Regions from separate parts of the Lysinibacillus sp. KU-BSD001 genome, predicted to be linked through region 3. Evidence: riboswitches for the same ligand, from Rfam matches in the RefSeq annotation. Region 3 holds a riboswitch; each other region holds the start of a gene.

Region 1 (3,286 bases), on a different contig from region 3:
GCTGTTGCCGCCCCTGTAACAAAGCTTCCATCAACCGTTAAATCCGGAAAATCTAACACTCGGAATGTTAAGTACACCCCGAGTGCCATAATTGCATAGATGATTCCTTGCTCAACAGAACCGAATAGAGCTGTAAACATATTGAATCATCTCCTAAGTTATTTATTCGATTACTTCTGCATTCCAAGTATCTTTAATTTCAAGACCTAAATTTTCTGCAGTTGCTTTATTGATGACAAGTTTTAAGTTAGCTGGGTATGTCGCCGGAATCTCACCTGCTGATTTACCATCTTTTAAAATCTCAGCCGCCTTTTGTCCTGCTTCATAACCGATATCATAGTATTCGAAACCGTAAGCTGCTAATCCGCCGCGCGCTACAGAGTCCATCTCGCCAACGATTAACGGTAATTGATTCGTATTAGCCACACCAATCACTGACTCCAGTGCGGATACAACTGTATTGTCTGTAATAATGTATAAAGAATCTACTTTTCCAAGTAATGATTCTGTCGCTTGTTGTACCTCAGCTGAAGTTGATACGGCAGCTTCCACAAGCGTTAACCCTTGTGCTTCTAATGCAGCTTTTACTTGCTCTACTTGTGCAATCGAGTTTTGCTCACCTGTGTTATATACTGTCCCAACCTTTTTTGCACCTAGCTCCTCTTTTAGGAATTTCACTGTATTAGCAATTGTCTCTGGGTGTAAATCGACAGTACCTGTCACGTTACCACCTGGTGCTTCCATAGAAGCGATTAATTCTGCCCCCACGGCATCTGTTACAGATGTGAAGACAATTGGAATATCAGATGTTGCTGACTTCGCCGCTTGCGCTGAAGGTGTTGAGTTAGCAAAAATTAAATCTACTCCGTCCCCTACTAACTTTTGTGCAATCGTTACTGTCTGGCTCGGATCACCATTTGCTGTATTGTATTGATATTCGACATCTAAATCAGCATCTCGAAGTGCTTTTTTAAACCCTTCATATGCCGCATCTAGTGATGGATGCTCAACAATTTGTGTCACACCGATTACGTATGTTTCTTCTGGTGCCGCATCACCACCTGATGAACCTGTTGATGCATCCGACGAGCTTGTGTCGTCACTGTTACATGCCGCAAGCATTAATGCTAACGCTGCTGACGATAAAAATGAAAGCTTTTTCAAAGTAATAGCCATTTCTGTTATCCCCCTAGAACTATTTATCTATTTGCACTTTGCTGATTCAACTTAGCAAAGTATGAATGTACCGCTATCTTACACTCATATTATCTGACAGTCAATAACATTATGAATTTTCTAAATACTATAAATCTAATTTAAGATATTTTTGCGCTTTAAAGCACTAAATTAATTAGCTATTTATCATGTAAATATTAAAAATACTTCTAGCAATTTTCTAATAATTAATTGTTGATATCTAGTATTTAAGTCTAGTTTGATGAGGAAAGCAGACTGAAAAAGAGACTTTATTTTACGTACGAAAAGGGGTCTATTGTTGTGGCGTGTACATTTTCTAGATTTCTTTAGTAATGAATGCTATTTTCAGTTACACCCCGCTCTCCCTTTTAAGAGAATGATTTTATTCACACATGGCGTATAGCATGATCAGCCCAAACGCCTCATGAATCATACATCTCAAATTTTCTTTACTATTGATATATTTCGATTTATAAGATATTTGACGATAGCCATCTATTATACTAAAATATTACTTCGTGCTAAGTCGCCGTGGTTCGAAACCATCCCACGTAAAAAAACTAGGAGGAATTTTATATGAAGGTTAAATTTATGGCAACGACAGGGATTATTGCAGCGCTTTATATTGCTGTAACAATGCTCGTTGCACCGTTTGGATTTACAGAAGTGCAGTTCCGTATTTCTGAAATATTCAATCATTTAGTAGCATTTAATCCTCGTTTTTCAATCGGGATTATACTAGGGGTATTTATTGCTAATATGTTTTCACCATTAGGATTGTATGACCTTATTTTCGGTGTTGCACACTCCATCATTACGATTTCAATTTTTGTATTGATTTGTAAATTCGTGAAAAATATTATGGTACGTTTAGTATTAAATACGCTCCTATTTACGTTTACAATGTTTATTATTGCCTTCGAATTAAATCTCGCACTGGAGCTACCTTTCTTCTGGACATGGTTAACAGTAGCAGCGGGTGAATTCGTCGTATTGGCAGTAGGTGCACCGATTATGTACCTATTAAATAACCGTTTAAATTTCAAAAATTTAATTTAAAATTTTTCAATCGAGCGGTCGATGTGCCGTTCGATTTTTTTATGGATAGCATTCTTACATATTATTATTTTCTGAAAATATTGACTTATCGTTCTTTTCCTCGTACAATGATACTAATTAGAATGTTCGGGTTGGTTGAAGATTACGGGGAGCTGTAATCGCCATACGAGCAGAGTGAAGAATAGCTGAGCAAATTGATGAATAAGAAGAGTAGCAAGCAGCCAAATGTTTAGAGAGCACGTGGTTGGTGGAAACGTGTCATTTTCGCTTGTGAATGGGCCTTATGAGAGTCGCTAGCATGAGTTAGCGAACGGGATATCTCACGTTACGAGATTCGAGATGGGAGCTTTTTTAGCTTCAACTTGAGGTGGCAACGCGGTTCATATCGTCCTCTACAAAAAGTGTTTATGCTTTTTGTAGAGGACTTTTTTTATTTTAGAAGAGTGGAGTGAGAATGATGATTAAACACACATTACGTACGACAATTAAAAAAGTAAATGGCGATTGCTTAACACCTGTATTAATTTTCAATCGCCTACAAGGGACACGAAAATTTTTATTGGAAAGTTCAGCGAAACACGAAACGACAGGACGCTATTCATTTATCGGGGCGAACCCACGCAAAACATACACAGGATCGAATACAACACTAACAGAAAGTTCGCATGTAACAGGACAGTCTTATAGCTACGAAGGTGATTTAGTGCGTTCATTAAAGCAGGTCATGCCACGTGTTTCGAATCACACAGAATATCCATTCACAGGCGGGGCAATCGGTTATATTCGCTTCAACCGTGAACAAAGCACGATTCCAGCTGTAAATTTCCATGTATACGACACCGTTGTGATTTTCGATCATGTCACAGATGAATTAACAATCGTCCATACAAACATCGATGCTGAAATAAAAGAGCCGAATATTGACGACATCATTGACCAAATTGTAAACGGTACAGCACTCTCGCCGAACGAGTTTTCAATGGGGGCATTTACAGAACAAACGACACTCGCCCAATTTGAAGCACAAGTA
Region 2 (3,286 bases), on a different contig from region 3:
ACACCATTCACGTATTATGTCGGCATGGGCACGGGTGTTTTTACATTAGTAAATGTTTTTTTAGTATTGCTACTTGTTTGCTATTCTTTTTTAATAGATGTTTCACTAGTATCTTTTCTGAAAATGGTGTTCATTAGTAATTTTGTCTTGCTGGCATTGTATCCTCTTAGCTTTATATTGGCGGGTTTATTTAAAAATGGAAAAGTAGCTCAAAGTATGTTAATACCGATTATGATTCTGTTTATGTTTTCCATTACAATGTCGTCGATGTTTTTAACTCTTGCAGGAAAAGATCCACAAAATTATTATATTTTCTTACTTTGGAATCCAATGCTTTATCTGAATGACAGTTTGCAATTACATTTAAATATGGTAAATGAAACATGGCTTCCTGAGTATCAATATTTTATCATTTTAACTGTATTTAGTATTTTATTGGCGTTTATTGCTAGAAAAGTTTATAGCTTTAGGTAGGTGATACAATTGGATATTGGTTGGATAATTTCACTCATCATTATGGGGATATGGATTATACTTATATTAGCGATAATGATTCCTTATGATAGGAAATATATAGTCCGTGAAAATAAAAAAATAAATTACAAGAAAACAACTATTTACTTACGTTGGAATATGTTTGATACACTAACAATTATTTTAGCGATTTATACAATTATTTGCGTGCAAGCATTAAATTTCTTAATTACAGCTGGTCAAACAATTGACAATCCATATGTGCAATTTTTTACAAATCAGTCTCAGGCATGGGTAATTGTCATAGTGGGGTATTTTGTGACGCGCGTTTCTGTTACATTAAAGTCGATAAAAGCTCATTGGGGGGATGGGCTTGATGAAAAGCAATGAAGAATGGATAGAAGCATACAAACAAGGCGATATAGAAGCCTTTAATATGCTGTATCATAATTTATATGAAACGCTTTATTGCTTCCTGTTTCGTTACACCCAAGAAGAACAGCTTAGTATGGATATTGTTCATGATACGTTTGAAAGATTGCAAAAAACATTACATAGCTATGATGTAGAGAAGGGAACTGTAAAGTCTTACTTGTTTCAAATTGCTTACAGGCTACTTGTAAACAAATTAAATAGACGAAAAAAGTGGCAAACATTTTTTCCGTTTTTAGTACCAGCAGCTACTAGCCAATTTTCAGCAGATGAAAAGTTAGCAGTGCAAGAAGCAATCGCAAAGTTACCGGAAAAACAACGAGGAGTCATTTTACTAACGTACTATCACGATTTACCGCAAGAAGAAGTTGCACAAATTTTATCAATCCCAATTGGTACGGTAAAATCAAGATTGCATAACGCAATTAAGTTTTTAAAAGATGAACTAAAGGAGGATTTTCATGCTGAAGGATGAATTTGACAAGGAACCATCACTACAAAAAAGATTGGATGAATATAAAGTGGAAGTACCGCAATCATTGGCACAATTTAAAGTGAGTCGGTGGCAACGCTTTATCGAGTTTCTTGCATCACCTGCAAAAGATCCACTAGAGCAAATACATTCCTCCTCATCTGGCTATAATGCGATGAAGCTAGTGCCGCTTGCAAGTGCAGTTTTAATAACTATATTGCAGTTGTTTATTTTATAAAGAATGAATGGATAATATCTTGAGGCAGGAGTCTTCTATCGGATAATAATAAAGCTTTAATTCTCAAAATATATTTGACGTATTCCTTTGTTTTATGTATTATATCAAAAGAAAAGAATATTCCCGACATTTGAACGGGAGAGGTTCATAGCTGATACCCTCTATAAAAAACTATGGAAGCATGCTTATTACGCCATGTCCATATCGGACGTGGCTTTTTTATTTGTTCGCTTTAGTTTAGATGGATGAATGCCGCCTCTCTTGTGATGTGTTTTGGGAAACATATACTGGGAGGTTTTTTTATGTCTGGCCGTAGCCACGAGGAAGGATTAAAAGATTTAACACTATTAGGAAATCAAAATACGAAATATTCATTTGATTATGCTCCTGAAGTATTAGAGTCGGTGGATAATTTGCATTCAAACCGCGATTATTTTGTGAAATTTAATTGCCCAGAGTTTACAAGCTTATGCCCGATTACAAGTCAGCCTGATTTTGCAACAATGTACATTTCGTACATTCCAGATCAAAAAATTGTGGAGAGTAAATCATTAAAATTATATTTATTTAGCTTCCGCAACCATGGTGATTTCCATGAGGATTGTGTGAACATCATTATGGATGATTTAATTAAACTGCTAAACCCACGCTATATCGAAGTATGGGGAAAATTCACACCGCGCGGAGGTATTTCGATCGACCCTTGGTGCAACTACGGTAGACCGGGGACGAAATATGAAGAAATGGCGCATTATCGTTTAATGAATCACGATCTAAATCCAGAAAAAATTGATAACCGATAATGAAATAGTAGAGGTTTTTAGCCCCCCCTCTTAAAAAAACTAAGAAGAGACAGCATTTTCTTAGAATGCTGTCTTTTCGTTTATAAGGGAGTTTTTCATATGAAACAGGAGAAAGCCATTGTTGTGTTTAGCGGTGGGCAAGATAGTACGACTTGTCTATTTTGGGCACTGGAGCGCTTTGCACAGGTAGAGGCAGTAACATTTGATTATGGGCAACGACATGCACTTGAAATCGAATGTGCAAAAGAAATCGCACAGGAACTAGGCGTGAAACATCACATACTGGATATGTCGCTCCTTAATCAGCTTGCGCCGAGTGCATTAACACGACAGGAAATCGAAGTGGAGGAAGGGGAAGAGGGAGAGCTACCATCTTCTTTTGTACCAGGACGTAATCTTCTTTTCCTCTCTTTTGCAGGGGTGTTAGCGAGCCAAGTCGGAGCGAAGTATATCGTCACAGGTGTATGCGAAACAGATTTTAGTGGTTATCCGGATTGCCGCGATGTGTTTATCAAGTCACTCAATGTCACATTAAATTTATCGATGGACGCTACGTTTGTCATGGAGACGCCGCTAATGTGGTTAGATAAGGCACAAACATGGGCGCTTGCAGATGAGTTAGGCGCACTACAATTTGTTCGTACCAAAACGTTAACTTGTTATAACGGTATTCAAGCAGATGGTTGCGGGGAATGCCCGGCATGTAAGTTGCGAAACAGAGGACTTGCTGCGTATTTAAATTCGAAGGAAGCAGAACAGAATAATTCGATTGTAAAGGAAGGAATATAGAGAAATGAGAATCTTATTTTATTTATTATCCATTGTCATTGCGAATGTAGTAACAGCAAAGTTTGCACCGCTGCAATT
Region 3 (3,286 bases):
ATTTATGCAATTACAATAGATGTAGCAATTGCAAGTGAAAATTTCCTTTGGATGAATTTAGGGACAATGGATATTGGCATTTCAATTATTGCTTGTTTCATTTATTTAATTCAAAGCTTTATTTCATTAGATAAAAATCAACCGACAAATGTGAAAATAATGGTATTCATTAATCCAATTATGATGCTCATTTTTAGTCTGTTAAATCCATCGATATTACCGATTTATTGGACAGTGAGTGCTTTATTATTAATAGCACAACAATTATTAATTAAAAAAATATATAAATAGAATAACAAGCCCCTCTTACGGAAAATGTAAGAGGGGTTTGTTAGTTTGAATAACCCTGTTCTAAATTTAGGGCGAGGTTAAAAAATATAGTTATTTAATTTTTGATGTATGATACTTCACTACCCTCAAAAATATAACAATAAAGTCGTTTAAAAATCTAACTCTTATTAAACTCTTGCGCCAGATTGTGGAGAATGGAGTTTACTACTATTTATGATACGGTTCTGCGTAAAGTATTTAATTGAGAGATTTTGCATATAGTTTTACAGCTGATAGCTATACACCTCTTTTATTTCCCCACACAAGTGCATGCAGCTGCGGTAGTACTTTAACATTTTTTAATTCTTCATCCATCATCACTTGATCGATTAGCGTTTGATACTTCTTTAATAAATGGCTGATCAACTGTGCATTGTCCATCGAAGTAATGTCATCATTTCCGACTTGAAGGTAAAAAGGAATGGTCGGATATCGAAGGTGAACTTGTTTAGCATAAGCATAATCCTCTTGATTAAATACAACGATTTTGAGAGATATATGCTGATGGCTGTTTTTATCTCTAAGCTTTTCCAAAATATCAGAGAGCATAGAAAAATCTGTCGTCATCCCAGAACTAGGGGGCTTTGGTGAAATCGTTAGTTCATCGATATCATACAGCCAATCTTGCCATTTGCTTCCCTGTGTTTCAACACCAATCTCTATGTTATTTTCTTTTAAAATTGCAACAAGCGCATCCAAATTACGAAGAAGTGCCGGATTTCCTCCCGAGATCGTGACGAATGAAAAACCGTTACCCCCAAGTCGTTTCAACTCAGACCAAATCTCTTCTGCTGTCATTTGAACGATCAGATGCTTGCCACTACCATCCCACGTAAATGATGAGTCGCACCAAGAACAAGAATAATCACAGCCGGCAGTGCGTACAAACATTGTCTTCTGACCTACTACCATTCCTTCACCTTGAATCGTGGGACCAAAAATCTCTATAACGGGTACTTTACTCAACTTCCATCCACTCTCTTCTGGCTTCAGCATAGCTTGTAGGGGTTTCATACAACCTGATAAATTCCACGCGTGCCCCATTATATAGTTGTTCATCAAGCAAGGCTTCATTAAACTTTTCGTAAATCCAAACAACGATATTCTCTGCCGTCGTATTCATCGGCGGAAGAGTTTCATTTAAATAACGATGATCCAAATAAATTTCTATTTTTTGTTTCCATATTTCCTTTATGTCACCAAAATCAAGCATAATCCCTCGTTCATCCGTATAACCACTCAATCCGAAGACAACACGATACGTATGACCATGTAAATTTTTACATTTCCCCTCGTAGTTATGTAAATGATGAGCAGCATCAAAGGTAAACTCTTTGCTTACGAGAACACGTTTTGAATGATAGTTTAATTGACTTCTTTGAATATCTTCATCTATTTTTTGTAGCTTCTCAATAATTCTAAAATTATACATGCTTTAAAACTCCCTCTCAGAACAAATGAGTGATATTGTCCTGACCTCCATTAAATACTATTATTGCTTTTTCCTGCTTCAACTTCAAAAACTCCTTTATAACGAAAAAACAGCATCCCAAGAAAAAATGCTATTTTTCTCCTTAGTGTACGAAATAATTAGGATTTACATATAGACTACCGACTGTTTCCATCAGGCCCATAACCCAAACTAGATTTTTAATTCTGCTTCAACTTTGCAGCCAGATATAAAAAAACCTCCCTTGTAAAATGTTCCCTACACTTTTCAAGAGAGGCGCTACCAATTATTCTATTAAAACGTATGAATAAAACATAAAAAGCCACGTCCTATATGGACATGGCAGATTGTCATGTTTCCATAGTTTTTTATAGAGGGTATTAGCTATGAACCTCTCCCGTTCTATTCCGGGCATTCTTTAATAACAATATAATATATGGAGTAGTAGAAAATTTCAAATATAATTTTATTTTTATAGCGTTCGAATAATACTTCTCTGAAATATAAGCAGCATTACTTGCTTTAGTTTTTTCATCTAATCATTCCATCAATTGCTGGATAAGGTGTTTTGTCAATAGAATTTTTAAAATTCTTGCTACTAACATCTTTGAAATATTATTCGGCTTTACAGAACATAATCACTGTATAGCTGAACCCATTTCAAGAATTTAACCGCACTTACTTATGGTGCGGTTCTCTGTAATGTATCTAAGCGAGGTTTTATCCTAATAGCTATACTTCGCTAAGTGGTAACTTCTCAATTTTTTCATTATTATTTTTCACCAACATCATTCTTAGGCAGATGCAAAATTTTGGATCAACAAAAGTGTAACTATCTCCTTTAGGAGTTTTCTTTATAGGGGGGATCACTATTTGCTATTTCAGATAACATTTGACCTATATTCATTGTAGCTTGAGTGGTAGAAGGAAATTCTATTCTAACTATTTCTTCTATATCAGAGTATTTAAATTTCTCCTTCTCTACTTTTCCCAATGCATATAATACTTGATTCTTTCTTTGAACAGTTGTTTCCCTTGAATTCATCAATATTTCTATATTTGAATAGTTAGAAGTTAATGATTGATTTATCCAATCAATTTTAGCCGACTTTAATAATTCATTGCTAATTTGCCAATCATTATCTTCTAAGGCATATGCAATTTTCAAACAATATTCATGTAGTCTTTGAGGAATGCCTAAAGTAGACCAATAAACATCATTATTAAGTGTCCTCAAGGAATCATCATCCATTTCGATTTTTAATTTATCTATAAATCCTTTTTTAACAAAATTTTCAACTTGTTCTTTACTTAATTTTGAGACCTCAGGAATTTCTTCAAGCCTATTACTGATTGAAGATGCATTTTCTACTTTTGAGAAATATTCTTTAATACCACTAGGAACGCCTACTATTAAAAATTTCACATTGTATTTAGCATAGATTTCATCATCTAGTAAGAGTATTAAATTTCCTAGTTCTTTCATTATTCCTTCATCTTTGAAAA

Evidence for each region. A riboswitch is a leader RNA that binds a small molecule or an ion and turns the genes downstream of it on or off. The one in region 3 is predicted to bind preQ1.
Region 1: it holds a riboswitch for preQ1, as region 3 does, so the genes downstream of both, AAGS61_RS04420 (QueT transporter family protein) here and queD (6-carboxytetrahydropterin synthase QueD) in region 3, are expected to answer to the same signal.
Region 2: it holds a riboswitch for preQ1, as region 3 does, so the genes downstream of both, queF (preQ(1) synthase) here and queD (6-carboxytetrahydropterin synthase QueD) in region 3, are expected to answer to the same signal.

The regions. Positions count from the first base shown of each region.
Region 1 is NZ_JBDQZI010000002.1:240,138-243,423, forward strand. Features, by position in the region: gene AAGS61_RS04410 (ABC transporter permease) at 1-140, opposite strand, end outside; gene AAGS61_RS04415 (ABC transporter substrate-binding protein) at 163-1,176, opposite strand; PreQ1 riboswitch class I at 1,723-1,767, shown strand; gene AAGS61_RS04420 (QueT transporter family protein) at 1,774-2,256, shown strand; T-box leader at 2,445-2,652, shown strand; gene AAGS61_RS04425 (chorismate-binding protein) at 2,714-3,286, shown strand, end outside.
Region 2 is NZ_JBDQZI010000004.1:150,185-153,470, reverse strand. Features, by position in the region: gene AAGS61_RS07930 (ABC transporter permease) at 1-474, shown strand, start outside; gene AAGS61_RS07925 (group-specific protein) at 475-864, shown strand; gene AAGS61_RS07920 (RNA polymerase sigma factor) at 842-1,381, shown strand; gene AAGS61_RS07915 (hypothetical protein) at 1,368-1,616, shown strand; PreQ1 riboswitch class I at 1,751-1,797, shown strand; gene queF (preQ(1) synthase) at 1,919-2,419, shown strand; PreQ1 riboswitch class I at 2,424-2,468, shown strand; gene queC (7-cyano-7-deazaguanine synthase QueC) at 2,474-3,208, shown strand; gene AAGS61_RS07900 (VUT family protein) at 3,213-3,286, shown strand, end outside.
Region 3 is NZ_JBDQZI010000005.1:110,739-114,024, forward strand. Features, by position in the region: gene yidC (membrane protein insertase YidC) at 1-291, shown strand, start outside; gene queE (7-carboxy-7-deazaguanine synthase QueE) at 568-1,296, opposite strand; gene queD (6-carboxytetrahydropterin synthase QueD) at 1,289-1,762, opposite strand; PreQ1 riboswitch class I at 2,135-2,181, opposite strand; gene AAGS61_RS09640 (hypothetical protein) at 2,622-3,286, opposite strand, start outside.